Regions from separate parts of the Huintestinicola butyrica genome, predicted to be linked through region 1. Evidence: predicted binding sites of a transcription regulator. Region 1 holds the regulator's gene; the other holds the start of a gene.
What was found. The regulator Rex, encoded in region 1, represses fermentation and respiration genes when NADH is low (regulators of the CRP and FNR family bind a similar motif). The targets are predictions, from matches to a motif close to ATTGTTAANNNNTTAACAAT.
Positions count from the first base shown of each region.

Region 2: the regulator Rex is predicted to act here: its motif matches at 3,435-3,454, upstream of gap (type I glyceraldehyde-3-phosphate dehydrogenase).

Region 1 covers NZ_JAOQKB010000003.1:45,760-53,131, forward strand. Annotated here, with positions in the region: gene OCV68_RS04340 (transglutaminase-like domain-containing protein) at 1-454, opposite strand, end outside; gene OCV68_RS04345 (DUF58 domain-containing protein) at 454-1,446, opposite strand; gene OCV68_RS04350 (AAA family ATPase) at 1,593-2,546, opposite strand; gene OCV68_RS04355 (hypothetical protein) at 2,616-3,590, opposite strand; gene OCV68_RS04360 (redox-sensing transcriptional repressor Rex) at 3,738-4,370, opposite strand; gene OCV68_RS04365 (NADP-dependent isocitrate dehydrogenase) at 4,665-5,879, opposite strand; gene OCV68_RS04370 (hypothetical protein) at 6,078-6,308, opposite strand; gene OCV68_RS04375 (aconitate hydratase) at 6,343-7,372, opposite strand, start outside.
Region 2 covers NZ_JAOQKB010000001.1:272,481-279,852, reverse strand. Annotated here, with positions in the region: gene asnB (asparagine synthase (glutamine-hydrolyzing)) at 1-1,259, shown strand, start outside; gene OCV68_RS01275 (hypothetical protein) at 1,318-2,046, opposite strand; gene OCV68_RS01270 (hypothetical protein) at 2,063-3,094, opposite strand; gene gap (type I glyceraldehyde-3-phosphate dehydrogenase) at 3,511-4,584, shown strand; gene OCV68_RS01260 (amino acid ABC transporter permease) at 4,784-5,488, shown strand; gene OCV68_RS01255 (amino acid ABC transporter ATP-binding protein) at 5,505-6,269, shown strand; gene OCV68_RS01250 (ABC transporter ATP-binding protein) at 6,285-6,953, shown strand; gene OCV68_RS01245 (SHOCT domain-containing protein) at 7,182-7,372, shown strand, end outside.

The sequences.
Region 1 (7,372 bases):
TCACCGCAAGGGCGCTGTCAAGGCACTTGAGCCGCATATTCTCATATATTTCATTTGGAGCAAAGATGGGCGCTTCCGCAAACTTTTTGAAAAGGCTGCCCATAAAGTCATTGACGGCGTACATATATCCCGCAATGACCATATCACGGTTGAAAAGCACATAAAAGAATATAACAAGGCTCGATGCCAGCAGCAGCGACCTTGAAAGCATGGGCTTTCTGTCCCACATTCCGAAGATAAATGAGAACACCCACCATGACGCAAGGGTCGATATAATGGCAACAGCAGGGCTGAAGTTCATGAAATATCCGCAGGAAGTGAGGAATGTGAACACCGAGCCATATATGCCGCAAAGCGCCAAAGCGCTCATAATAAAGCGGTATATGGGCGATGCCTCACCCGAGGGAACGTTCACGCCCACGGTTATCTTGGCGGGAGAATAAGGCTTTGCCATCACTCAGCCTCCTTTCCCACGTCGCACATAATGAAGCCGTATGCCTCGGGAATGCCCTCGAAGCTGCTTTCGCAAAGCACTTCCGCCAAAGCAAAGTAAGAAGCATCGTCGGAATACTGCGCCGCAAGTCCGTTTTCGGTGTAAATGCCATCGCACTGCGAATGGGCAGGCACAGCGGCATATACCTCCGCTCCCCCTGCATTCAGATAATATGCGCAGCTCATGAGCCTGCACAGTACCTCGTCACGGACAGTCAGGTCGCCGTGAGAAAGGTCTGCGGTAAGCAGATATTTGCTGCTGTTGTTAACGCTCAGCACCTTTACGATATCCTTGTCAAATCGTGCGCTGAGCTTGTAGTGCATAAGTGAAAGCCTGTCGCCCGGGGCAAACTCACGGAAGCCGCACACATCGCCGGGAGTGCCGTTTTTAGGCTTCTCGCCGCTTTCGCCCTCTGCCTCGCCCCCAAGTGAAAGAAAATATTCCGCCAGAGCAGAAAACCTCTCCGAGATCCTTGGAATGATATGCACAGCGGCGGACAGCTTTTTCCTGTAAAGCGTCCATGAAAAAAGCCCCATAATGTCGCTGACCCTGATGTATTCCACGAAAATATCCGTCCTGCCGCAGTGCTCGGAGGAAACATTCACCGAAACACATTCGCTGCTGCGTGCAGGCACAGGCACCGTTACCGTGTGAAAGCTCACCTCGCCCGTGGGCATAAACACCGTCCTGAGCCTTATCTTTACGCAGGAAAGAGGGAATATCGAGCGGTTTATGAGCCTTATGCCCACCTCTCCCTCGCTGTTTCTGAACACGGTAACATGGTCATTTTCATTTTCCGCACTGAACATACGCACCGTTACCGCCAGCTGAACCGCCAGCAGAAAGGGCAGTATGATAAGCGCCGCCAGAAGCAGGAACGCAACATCGCCCTTGTAAAGCGGCCAGAAAAGTGCGGCAGCCGCAAGCAGAATAAGATATAACAGCTTTATCACAGCGGCTCCTTTCCGCAGAAATTTACTGCATTATCGCAAAAATCCCCCGTTTGATAATAATACAATCGGGGGAATGGATTTGTTTCATTTATACCGCACGCCGAGCAAAAAAATGCAAATTACCGGCGGTGGGTATCTCGTACTGATCATATTTTCGGCGGAGTTACCCCTCTGCAAATGTCGCAGAGAATGTCCCTTACCTCGATGTCGGAGGGAAGCTTGCCCTTGACCCTTGCGGGGATTATCCTGTGGGCGCACACATCGGTGTAAACAAAGGTAACGTCCTCGGGGATAACAAAGTTCCTGCCCTTGAACATGGCGGCGCACTTTGCCATTGCCGCAGCCGCCAGCGAGCCTCTTGTGCTGACGCCAAGCTCCAGCCGCCTGTCGGAGCGGGTAGCCCCCGAAAGCCTTGCGATATAGTCATATATCTCGTCGCTTACAAAAACATCCTCGGCAGCGCCTCTTATCTCGATAAGGTCCTGCGCCGTCATTATGGGTTCAACCCGGGGAGCAGCCTTTTTGGATGACTTTGCCTTTAATATCTCAGTTTCCTCGCCTACAGTGGGATAGCCCATGGAAAGCCTTATCATAAAGCGGTCAAGCTGGGATTCGGGGAGCAGCTGTGTTCCCGCAGAGCCTGAGGGGTTCTGTGTCGCAAGGACGATAAAGGGGTCGGGCAGCTTTCTTGTAACGCTGTCCACGGTAACAGCCCCCTCCTCCATAGCTTCAAGAAGGGCAGACTGGGTCTTGCTGGAGGTTCGGTTTATCTCGTCCGCCAGGAACAGGTTGCAGAACACCGCACCGGGCTTGAAATCAAACTCGCCCGTGGCACGGTTGGGCATATAAAAGCCCGTAACGTCCGCAGGCATAACATCGGAGGTAAACTGCATTCTGTTGTATTTCAGCGACAGTGCCTTTGAGAAAGCCACAGCCATAGTGGTCTTTCCCACGCCGGGGATATCCTCCAGCAGGATATGTCCGCCTGCACAGGCTGTCATCAGTATTTTTATAATGATATCGTCCTTGCCGATAACGGTCTTTTTTATCTCGTCCGCCGACCTTTTCAACAAAACTATCAGCCGCTTGTCAATTTCCATGCAAAAGTCCTCCGTAAAAATATGCGGCGAAGCTGTGCCCCGCCGCATGATAATTATTTGATCAGCAAATCAGCTCATTGCGAGTATTGCCATATCGCCGTTTGTTGCAAGACCTTCCTTGACGTTTGCGTCAACTATTCTCTTTACCACGTTGCCCTTGATCTCTCTGAGAGAGGTGTCAAACGCCTTTATTGCGGTAAGGAACGCCTCGTCCTTGTCCTCTCTGTCAAAGGTATAGCAGGTAAGCATTACCTTGATGGTGTTGAAGAGTGTGTTGAAGAATACGAAGTTATCCCACAGAGGAATGGAGAAGTCAGCGTAAGGCATACAATATGTCCATACGTAATTTACCATTATGTGCTCGATGTAATGCTCTCTGCCCTTGAGGAAGTCCTCATAATAAGCCTTCTTCATGGGAATATACTTGCTTTCATCGAACTTGAAGTCTCTCATGCTCTGGTCGCAGCCCACGTTCTTGAAAACGGTGAAGCGGACCTTGTCAAGTGCCTCGTTGGAGGGCATTGTGCGCAGGAAGGAAAGGCCGTCGCAAAGGCTGTAAGCAAAGTTGGGCTTTACAGACTCGAAGTACTTTATTACCTCGTCATGCTCCGGCGTTTTAAGGAACTCGCCCACAAATGCGGGGATAAGATGACCCTTGGACTTGTCCATCATGCCCTGAACGGTCTTGTAAGCAAAGTTAAGGAGAAGCATTCTCTTCTCGAAAACGTAGTTTCTGTTCTGGAGAATGTTCATGGTAAGGGTCTTGAGGATCCAGTAGTTCTGGAGAACAGGGTTCTGCTTTATCATTTCCTGACCCTTTTTCTCATACTCAGCCTCATGCTCGGGCTTGAGGCTTGTCATTTTATACTGAAGCACGTCGGGAGTGTTCATAAGAGTCTTGATAACTCTGTCCTGATTAAGGGGGAATACGTATTCGATGGACGAAGGAGTTACGAGAACATTATAAACAACACCCTCATTTTCAGGGTTAGTCTTGTCAGAAAGGTCTGCATAGAACGCAGGGGTAATAATAGGGTATGGCATTATATTTCCTCCATATCCGCACCACGGGACAACTGCCGCCGTCTGCGGTAAATTTACAAAATAAACCTTGCCATATAAGTATATCACACAATCAACAAAAAATCAATGGTAAACCCAAAAATATTGTATTTTGCACTAAAACTATTCTCATAAATTGGTAAGTCCGTAGGATAAAAGCATAAGGCTGTCGCCCAGATGAACGTTTTCAACCACAATATCCTTGTATCTTTCGGTCAGGTCAAGGTGAGAGAAATTCCAGAAAGCCTTTATGCCGCACTCCACCAGCAGGTCGGCGCACTCAGCCGCTGCAGACTTGGGAATGCACAGCACGGCTATCTCGGGGCGCATAACTGCGGTAAAATCCGACACGCTGTCCATACTGCTTATCTTTATGCCGCCAACAGTCATGCCTATCTTGTTTTCGTCCGTGTCGAAAATGCCGCACAGCTCCATGCCGTATTTCTCGAAATTTATGTGAATGGCAAGCGCCCTGCCCAGGTTTCCCGCACCTATGAGGATGACCTCTTTCCTGCGGTCAAGTCCCAGTATCTTGCCTATCTGCGTCCGAAGCTCCGCCAGATTGTAGCCGTAGCCCTGCTGACCGAAACCGCCGAAGCAGTTAAGGTCCTGCCTTATCTGGGAAGCGGTAAGGGACATTTCCTTTGCAAGCTCCGCCGAGGAAGCTCTCACCGTTCCCTGCTTTATAAGCTCGCCTATAAAGCGGTAATATCTTGGCAGACGCTTTATCACGGTCGCAGAGATCTCATCTTTCTTTGCCATGCCGTTCTCCTTGGTATATTATCAGCGTGAGAGTGTTTTGTCATAAACGTTCCGGTGGAACGTTTATGGATTTTAGATTATACGGAACCGTAAAAAGGGGAGGCGGTCGTGTTCGCCTCCCCTCGAAATGCTGCCGCATTTCTCACCCTTTGCTCCGTTTTCTTGAATAAAAAGGGGCGCCGCCCCCTTGGCCCCTGCCACCTTTGTAAAGGTGGACTAAACTTTTGCCTTGTTTTTATTTGTGCAGCTTTTTACAAACCAGCATTTATCAAGACAATAAGCATTGCTTTATTATCAAAGCTCTTCTCTGAGTCTCTTTTCGATCTCCTTGAGGAAGGTCTCGGTATCTACCTTCTTCTTGTTCTCGATAGAGGAAAGAGCAGCCAGGTCGCCTGTCATAACGCCCTCTTCAATGGTTCTGACAGTAGCCTTTTCCAGAGCATCAGCATAGTGGATAAGCTCGGGAAGGTTGTCCATCTCGCCTCTCTTGCGGAATGCGCCTGTCCATGCAAACAGAGTTGCAACGGAGTTTGTGGAGGTGCTTTCGCCCTTGAGGTACTTGTAGTAGTGACGCTGAACGGTTCCGTGAGCAGCCTCATACTCATATACTCCGTCGGGAGATACGAGAACGGAGGTCATCATTGCAAGGCTTCCGTAAGCGGTAGCAACCATGTCGGACATAACGTCGCCGTCGTAGTTCTTGCAAGCCCAGATGTATCCGCCGTTGGAACGGATAACTCTTGCTACAGCGTCGTCGATAAGGGTGTAGAAATATTCGATGCCTGCGGCTTCAAACTTCTCCTTGTAGTCCTTCTCGTAGATCTCAGCGAAGATATCCTTGAAACGGTGGTCATACTTCTTGGAAATGGTGTCCTTGGTAGCGAACCATACGTCCTGCTTGGTATCGAGAGCGAAGTTGAAGCAGCTTCTTGCAAAGCTCTCAATGGACTTGTCCTTGTTGTGAAGTCCCTGGATAATGCCTGCGCTGTCCTTGAAATCATAGATAAGGGAGCGTGTTTCCTTGCCGTCCTTGTCGGTGCATACCAGCTCGCACTTGGAGCCCTGCTCCACCTGCATCTCGGTGTTCTTGTAAACATCGCCGTAAGCGTGACGGGCAATGGTGATAGGCTTTGTCCATGTGGGGATATAGGGAGTGATGCCCTTTACGATGATAGGTGTACGGAAAACGGTACCGTCAAGGATAGCACGGATAGTGCCGTTGGGGGACTTCCACATTTCCTTCAGGTTGTACTCGGTCATTCTTGCGGCATTGGGGGTGATGGTTGCGCACTTTACAGCAACGCCGTACTTCTTTGTAGCCTCTGCGGAGTCGATAGTTACCTGGTCGTCAGTCTCGTTTCTGTGCTCAAGTCCAAGGTCATAGTATTCGGTCTTGAGGTCAACGTAAGGGGTGATAAGGATATCCTTGATCATCTTCCAGATAACTCTGGTCATTTCATCTCCGTCCATCTCGACGAGAGGTGTTTTCATCTGAATTTTATCTGCCATTTTATCTTACCTCCTGAAATTTTATACTAATCTTTAATCGTTCTATAGACAAAGCCGACAGATGAAATAAGGCCAGTCTGGGAAAGCGACTGCGGGCGGGCTTGTCGCCCGGCAAGGGAGCTTGACGAAGAATGGGCTTATTTCAGCCGAGGATTTGTCTATAGGTTGATTGAGGATCAGTATTATTGCCGTGCAGCTTTATAAGCCTGCTCTTGCGATCATATAGACCACAGTACCGACTGCACATGAGGAAACGACTGCTATGGAGCTTCTCTTTTCCTTTTCCATTTGTGGGAATTTGCTTTTCAGCACGCTATCCGCCACAATGCCGACCACCAGTACAGCAATAAATGCAGCCGTTCCGGCAGGCGTGTCGAAGCCCTTATGACTGCCGCCCGTTCTTCGGATAAAGTATAAAAAGCTGTCCACTGTCATTCCTCCGTATGCGTGTCCCGTATCGGTATTACTTTAAGGATTCTCTTGTGTAGTCAAGCAGACCGCCTGCAAGGATAATGTCCTTGGTTCTGCCGGAAAGCTCGCAGAGAACGGGGATCTCCTTGCCGTTTGTCTTGTTAACAACGGTAAGCTGGGTCTTGCCCTCGGAAACAGCCTTTCTTACATCAGCAAGAACAAGCTCGTCGCCCTGAGCAATATTGTCATAATCAGCCTCGTTCACGAATGTGAGGGGCAGAATGCCTGCATTGATAAGGTTTGCTCTGTGGATACGTGCAAAGCTCTTTACCAGAACTGCCTTTACGCCAAGGTACAGAGGTGCAAGGGCTGCGTGCTCACGGGAGGAGCCCTGTCCGTAGTTGGAACCGCCTACGATAATGCTCTTGCCCATGGACTTTGCTCTCTCGGGGAACTTCTCATCGCATACAGTGAAGCAGAAGTTGGAGATAGCGGGGATATTGGAACGAAGAGGAAGTATCTTTGCGCCTGCGGGCATGATATGGTCTGTGGTAATGTTGTCGCCGACCTTGAGGGAGCAGCCGCAGTCAATGGTCTCCGCAAGAGGTGCAGTCTCGGGGAAAGGCTTGATGTTGGGGCCTCTGAGGATAGTTACGGAATCCATCTCAGCCTCGGAAGCGGGGGGAACGATCATATTGTCGTTGATATCGAAATGAGTGGGCATCTCGAACTTGAACTCGCTGTCGATAGTTCTGGGGTCGGTGAATACGCCTGTGAGAGCGGAAATTGCAGCAGTTTCGGGAGAAACCAGATAAACCTGAGCGTCTCTTGTACCGCTTCTGCCCTCAAAGTTACGGTTGAAGGTTCTGAGGGATACACCCTTGGAGTTAGGTGACTGACCCATACCGATGCAGGGACCGCAGGCAGATTCAAGGATACGTGCGCCTGCGTCGATCATAACAGCAAGAGCGCCGTTCTTTGCCAGCATATTGAGCACCTGCTTGGAGCCGGGGGCGATGGAGAGGGAAACATCGGGGTTAACGGTCTTGCCCTTTAAGATGTGAGCCACCTTCATCATATCC
Region 2 (7,372 bases), on a different contig from region 1:
TTTTCAAGAACGTATATAAGCTTCCTCCCGCACATTTCTTCAAGTATAAAGACGGCAAGCTTGATGTAAAGCGCTACTGGGACGTTGACTTCCACGCTGACGAAGGTCCCGACATGGATACATGGGTAGAGCGCATTTCCGAGACCTTCAAGGACTCTGTTAAGGCTCACAAGATAGCCGACGTTGAGGTGGGAAGCTTCCTTTCCAGCGGCGTTGACTCCAGCTATGTGGCTTCCGTTGCAAATGTTGACAAGACCTTCACCGTAGGCTTCGGCGAGGACGAAAAGTACAACGAGATCGGCTGGGCAAAGGAATTTTCTCAGTACATCGGCAAGGAAAACATCAGCAAGGTAATATCCCCCGAGGAATACTGGGGCAATATAAAGAAGATACAGTACCACATGGACGAACCCCTTGCAGACCCCTCATGTATCGCACTTTACTTTGTCTGCAACAAGGCTTCCGAATATGTAAAGGTAGTGCTTTCGGGCGAGGGTGCTGACGAAATATTCGGCGGCTACAACGTATATAAGGAGCCTCTCGGCTCACACGCATACAAGTCGCTTCCTAAGTTTATAAGAAGAGGCATCGGCAGCGTGGCAGAGCATCTTCCTCAGAAGAGGGGCGTGAATTTCCTTGTAAGAAACGGCAAGGAGCTTGAAGAACGCTTCATCGGAAACGCTTATATGTTCACACCCAAGGACAGAAAGAAGCTGCTGAAGATAACCACCTCCGCTCCCGACCCCACAGTTATCACAGCGCCTTTCTATGAAAAGGTAAAGGGCAAGGATCCCATTACAAAAATGCAGTATCTTGATCTGCATCTGTGGATGACAGGCGATATCCTGCTTAAAGCGGATAAAATGTCCATGGCAAACTCCCTTGAGCTGAGAGTTCCTTTCCTTGACAAAAAGGTAATGGAGCTTGCGGAGCAGATACCATGGCAGTACAGGGTAAGCACCGAAAACACAAAGCTTGCCATGAGAAAGGCTGCCCTGAAAGCAGCTCCCCCAAAGACCGCAAACAAGAAAAAGCTTGGCTTCCCCGTGCCTATCAGAGTATGGCTCAGGGAGGATAAATACTACAACATCGTAAAGGACGCTTTTACCTCCGCAAATGCCGAGAAGTTCTTCAACACCCCCATGCTGGTTAAGCTCCTTGACGACCACAGAGCCGAAAAATACGACAACAGCCGCAAGATATGGACTGTTTTCATCTTCTTACAGTGGTACGAGGTTTACTTCGGCGAAAACGCATAAAAATAAAGCTGATACCGAAAGTTTTCACGGTATCAGCTTTTTCTTTTTATGACAGAAATTACTTCTTTGTGATAGTCACGCCGGAAATGAACTCGTCAAATTCTTTTGCGGCAGCTTCGGAGTTTTCCTTTCTGGACTCGCAGATAACATAGAAAACGTCCTCATCGGAATAGAAGTAATATACACGGTTAACATACTCGCCCAGCACGTCCTTTTGGTCGGTGATTATGGGATTGCCGTCGTCGCCTGTTACCTGAGCGCCTGCGGAATCAGTCTCATACTCGTAAATGTAGGAGGTAACGGTGTAATCATATCTTATTGCATCAAAGCCTGCAACTGTGGTGTTCTGAGGATCGGAGAAATTCGTATCCGCCTGATACATCATATTGTTGAGCTTGATAGAAGCACAGCCCTGATCTGCGAAAACGGAAAGCTCCTGAAATTCTTCCTTGTAGTTCTGAGCCTTTACGATTATGGAACCGTTGGGAGATGCGTACATCTTGCCCTCGGAGTTGTCTATTTTGGTCTCATAGCCGTCGGGAAGAGTGCTGTTGAATTTGTATATTGCAAGGTCTGCTTCATTCTCAACGGTCTTGCCTGTGTAGATGCTCACAGTGTCCTCAGGGTCTGCCTCAGCATCTGCCAGGGTCTCGCCTGCCGATGTTACCGAAAATGCGGGAGTTGCCGCTGTGGTAACGATCTGGTCGCCTGTCTCCTGCTTTCCGCAGCCTGTCATAAGTATGCCAAGGGCGAAAACCGCCGCAATTATCTTCTTTGCTGATCTCATTTTTTCAACTATCCTTTCAAAATTTCTCATTTCTGTATCTGTGATTCATACCGTACCTTGCGCAGTACAGTGAAACATCTGTATATCGGTTGGGAGCGACGTAATGTGACATTCTGTTACCAAGAGTTTCGCCGCTTTCCGCTTCCTCAAAGCGCATTTCCACTGACAATGTGCTTACCATGTCATTGTGCCTGCAGCTTATATGGCAGCCGTATATTCTTTCCATCTCCTCACGGAGCATACGGGCTGGATCATATTCGCCCTTCTGCCTTGCAGCTCTGGACTTTGGGACTTTATTTTCAAACCGTCCCAGATAGCCGCAGGAAAGCTCCAGCAGTATCTTATCTCCGTCAGCTCTTCTGAGTGACGGGGTTATGCCGTGGATATCAAACTCGCCGTCCAGACAGCCTGAAATAAATTCCATCATAAGGAGCCTGAGAGCGTCTTTATTCATTCGGGCGGTAAGCCCGGGCTTTATTTTATCAAGAGTAACGACGCTTATGTTCTCCGAAGCGATGATATATGAAAGCTCTTCCATAAACCTGATGACCGTTTCGGAAATACTGATGACACCTGAGCCATGCACATCGGGCAGCCTCATGCTGCTGATTACCTCAGGCACAAGCAGCTCGGAGCAGGCGGTAAGCATATTGCCGTCGATGATGTCAAGCTTTTTCATCATGCCCTCATCGGATATCTTATCGGACAGATCGTCAAGAGCCTCGGCTGTCGATGAAGCAGTCTTTCTTATCGTAGCGGCAATGCCGTTGAACACAGTCTCATCAAGAGCAGCAGGGGTGATGTTCACAAGAGATATGCTGTCGGAAACGGGAGCGATGCTCAGCATAAATGTCCTGCTTCCGCATGAAGCATACATCTCGCAGGAAACGCCCGTTTTAACACAGGCAAAATCCATATCGGGACAGAGACTTTCACAGGCAGGATTGCGGTAAATGACCGTTCCGCCCTCGCCGACAACAGCCGCTGCCATGGGTGAATTATGGAATATACGCTGAATTTCGTCTGTCAGCTGTTGTGTGCACTGCATCTGCCGCCCCCCTTTATGCCTTATCATCACGCATAAACTCATTAAAAAGTATATCACATCGCCGAGCAAAAACCTATACATAATCAGAAACTTTATTTTACATATTTGTAAATAAAAAAGCTTTTGTGTATAAAAGGTGTACGGAATATGATGATACAGAGTGAGGCAAATCGGCAGGCAAAGGTCATTTTGACGTTTGACAGCACTTATCTGCCGCCTTGCTCATTTCAGAAAAAATTTTTCACGTTCTTGGAATTTTTTTTGAAAAAACACTTGCCAAAACGGATAAAATAGTATATTATATTATATGTAGGGCGTTACGAAAGTAAGCGCCGCTCTGTTTGTTAATTTTTTCACAGGCAGGGCTTGCGGATCTATCCGCAGAAGATAAATAATTCTTTAGGAGGAATTTTATCATGTCAGTAAAAGTTGCAATCAACGGTTTCGGCCGTATCGGCCGTCTCGCATTCCGTCAGATGTTCGGTGCAGAGGGCTATGAGGTAGTAGCTATCAACGACCTTACCAAGCCTGAGATGCTCGCTCACCTTCTCAAGTATGATACCGCTCAGGGCGGCTACTGCGGCAGAATCGGCGAGAACCTTCACACTGTTGATGTTAAGCCCGCTGTATATGCTGAAGATGGCAAGACCGTTGTAACTCCCGGTGCTATCATCGTTGACGGCAAGGAGATCACCATCTACGCTAAGCCCAACGCTGCTGATCTTCCTTGGGGTGAGCTCGGTGTTGACGTTGTTCTCGAGTGCACAGGTTTCTATGTATCCAAGGCTAAGTCCCAGGCTCACATCGACGCCGGCGCTAAGAAGGTTGTTATCTCTGCTCCCGCAGGCAATGACCTCCCCACTATCGTTTACAATGTAAACCACAAGACTCTTACTAAGGATGACACCATCATTTCCGCTGCATCCTGCACCACTAACTGCCTCGCTCCTATGGCTAAGGCTCTTAACGACTACGCTCCCATCGCTTCCGGTATCATGAGCACAATCCACGCTTACACCGGCGACCAGATGATCCTCGATGGTCCTCACAGAAAGGGTGACCTCAGAAGAGCAAGAGCAGGTGCTGCTAATATCGTTCCTAACTCCACCGGTGCTGCAAAGGCAATCGGCCTCGTAATCCCTGAGCTCAACGGCAAGCTCATCGGTTCTGCACAGAGAGTTCCTACTCCTACAGGTTCCACAACTATCCTTACTGCTGTTGTTAAGGGCAAGGACATCACCAAGGAAGGCATCAACGCTGCAATGAAGGCTGCTGCTACTGAGTCCTTCGGCTACAACGAGGAGCAGATCGTTTCTTCCGATATCATCGGTATGAGATATGGTTCTCTCTTCGATGCTACTCAGACCATGGTTTCCAAGATCGATGACGATACTTACCAGGTACAGGTAGTTTCTTGGTACGATAACGAGAACTCTTACACATCTCAGATGGTAAGAACTATCAAGTACTTCGCTGAACTCAGCAAGTAATTTCCTCTTACTGACACTAAGGCTGTCGCTTATGCGGCAGCCTTTTTTTGCGCCTCTTTTTTGTGCCTGATGTGAATATTGACTAAGATAATGACTTAAAATTTTATCTTGCAATATGCTGAAATATCTGATATAATATATATTATGTAATAATGTGTCAGTGCGGTAAAGTGCCGTGCCGAAAGGATTGATTTCACAGATGACAACCGATGAAATTCTCAGCGTCACTAAGATACTGCTGGATTATCTTGTTCCTACCGTTAAGATATTCGGCTTTACGCTACTTTTCTCCATACCTCTCGGAATGATAGCAGCAATGCTGAAAATGTGCAGTTTCAAGCCCATATCGTGGCTTACCAACATATATATCCTCGTTATGAGAGGCACTCCCCTTATGCTCCAGGTAATTGCGGTGTACTACATAATCCCCTACCTTAAACTGGCTCAGGGTCTGCCCGCCTTTATGACATCTGCACTTGATATGATAAATATCAGGAGCGAGAATTATATGTTCTACGCCGTGCTTACCGCATTCTCGCTGAACTATGCGGCTTATTTTGCGGAGATATTCAGAGGCGGCATCGAGTCCATACCAAAGGGACAGTATGAAGCGGCGGCAGCACTGGGCTTTACCAAGTCACAAACATTTTTCAGGATAATCCTCCCGCAGGTAATAAAAAGAATAGTTCCCGCCTCCTCCAACGAGATAATCACACTGGTAAAGGATACCTCCATCGCAAACGTCGTTGCATATGCCGAGATAACCCTGAAAGCACGTCAGCAGATGCAGCTTTACAGCTCACTTATCCCCCTGATAATCGCAGGCGTTTTCTACTTTGCAATGGCTATGATACTTACCTTTGTGTTCTCTCTCATAGAGAAGAAGCTCAGCTACTATAAATAAGAAAGGGCAAATTTTTATGGCAATGCTTGAAATAAAAAATCTGTCCAAAAGCTTCGGAAAGCTGGAGGTACTGAAAGACATCTCCTTTACCGTTGAAAAGGGACAGGCTGTTTCCATCATAGGCCCCTCGGGAAGCGGAAAATCCACTCTTCTCAGGTGCGTGAACCAGCTTGAAAAGGCTGACGGCGGCACTATAGATATCTGCGGCATCTCCATGATGACCGCCGATGAAAACGGCAAGGCAGTCTATGCAAATCCCAAGACGCTGAGAGATGTGCGTCTGAAAATAGGTCTGGTTTTCCAGAACTTCAACCTTTTCCCACACTTTTCCGTGCTGAGAAACATCACGGAAGCGCCTATGTGCGTTCTGGGCAAGAGCCGTGCGGAAGCGGAGGCTACCGCTATGGAGCTGCTGGGCAAAATGGGTCTGGAATCCAAGGCGCATGAATATCCCTGCAATCTTTCTGGCGGTCAGCAGCAGCGTGTCTCCATTGCAAGAGCGCTGGCTCTTAATCCCGAAATGCTTTTCTTTGACGAGCCTACCTCTGCCCTTGACCCCGAGCTTACGGGCGAAATTCTGAAAGTTATCCGCAGTCTGGCGGAGGAGCAGATGACCATGGTCATCGTTACCCATGAAATGGCATTTGCAAAGCAGGTATCGGACAGAGTAATTTTCATGGACGGCGGTGTTATCATCGAAAACGGCACTCCCGAGGAGGTTTTCGAGCAGTCGCAGAACGAAAGAACACGCCAGTTCCTCCAGAGATATAACAACAGCTGATGAAAGGAGATATTTATGAGCGACATTATTCTTAAAGCCGAGCACCTTGTCAAGACCTACGGCAGCGGAGAAACAGCCGTGAAAGCGCTTGACGACGTGAGCCTTGAGGTCTCCAAGGGCGAATTTGTTGCCATTGTGGGACAGAGCGGAAGCGGAAAATCCACACTTCTCCATATGCTGGGCGCAATGGATTATCCCGATTCGGGCACTCTCACAGTTGACGGCGAGGACGTTTTTTCCATGAACGACGACGCACTGGCACAGTACCGCCGCCGCAAAGCAGGCTTTGTGTTCCAGTTCTTCAATCTCCTGCCCGTAATGACCGCAAAGGAAAATATACTTATCCCCCTGTCGCTGGACGGTCAAAAAGCCGATGAAGCATATCTGAACGAAATTGCAGAGACAATGGGCATCGCAGACAGGCTTTCCCATTACCCTCACCAGCTGTCTGGCGGTCAGCAGCAGAGAGTTGCTATTGCCCGTGCAATGATTTCCAAGCCTGCTGTAATCCTCGCCGACGAGCCTACGGGAAATCTGGACTCCGCTTCGGGAAACGAGATACTCTCCCTCCTTAAAACCACCATAAAAAAATATGACCAGACCCTTATCCTTATCACCCACGACATGAACGTGGCTGAAAAAGCGGACAGGATCATCACCATAAAGGACGGAAAAATAAATTAACAGTCTGCTTGACAATAACACAATTTATTCTAATTCTTACACACAATATTGTGCATACTGCATAATATTGTGTAACTATTTTTGCGTTCAAATTTTAAATTTTATTTGACACAAAAAGTTTTTTATGGTATAATATTACAGAAGTATATCGCAGACTTTAGACAAATCAGTACGAAACACCCAAAGCCCGCGTCAGTAAATCATCTTTAAGGAAATGGAGTAATGAGAATGAGCAGCCAGTCAAATTCCAGCGTTTACAGTGAAAAGAAAATAGCCGCATATGAAGCAATGTTCAAGGAATCCTCCTTTGCAAAGCCACAGGAGGTTTATTTGACGATCACGGTAGCTCATCTTTTCGGACAGGCGTATATTATGGAGCAGCAGGGCACCAAGGAAGGCGATCCCGTTTATTCAAGGTT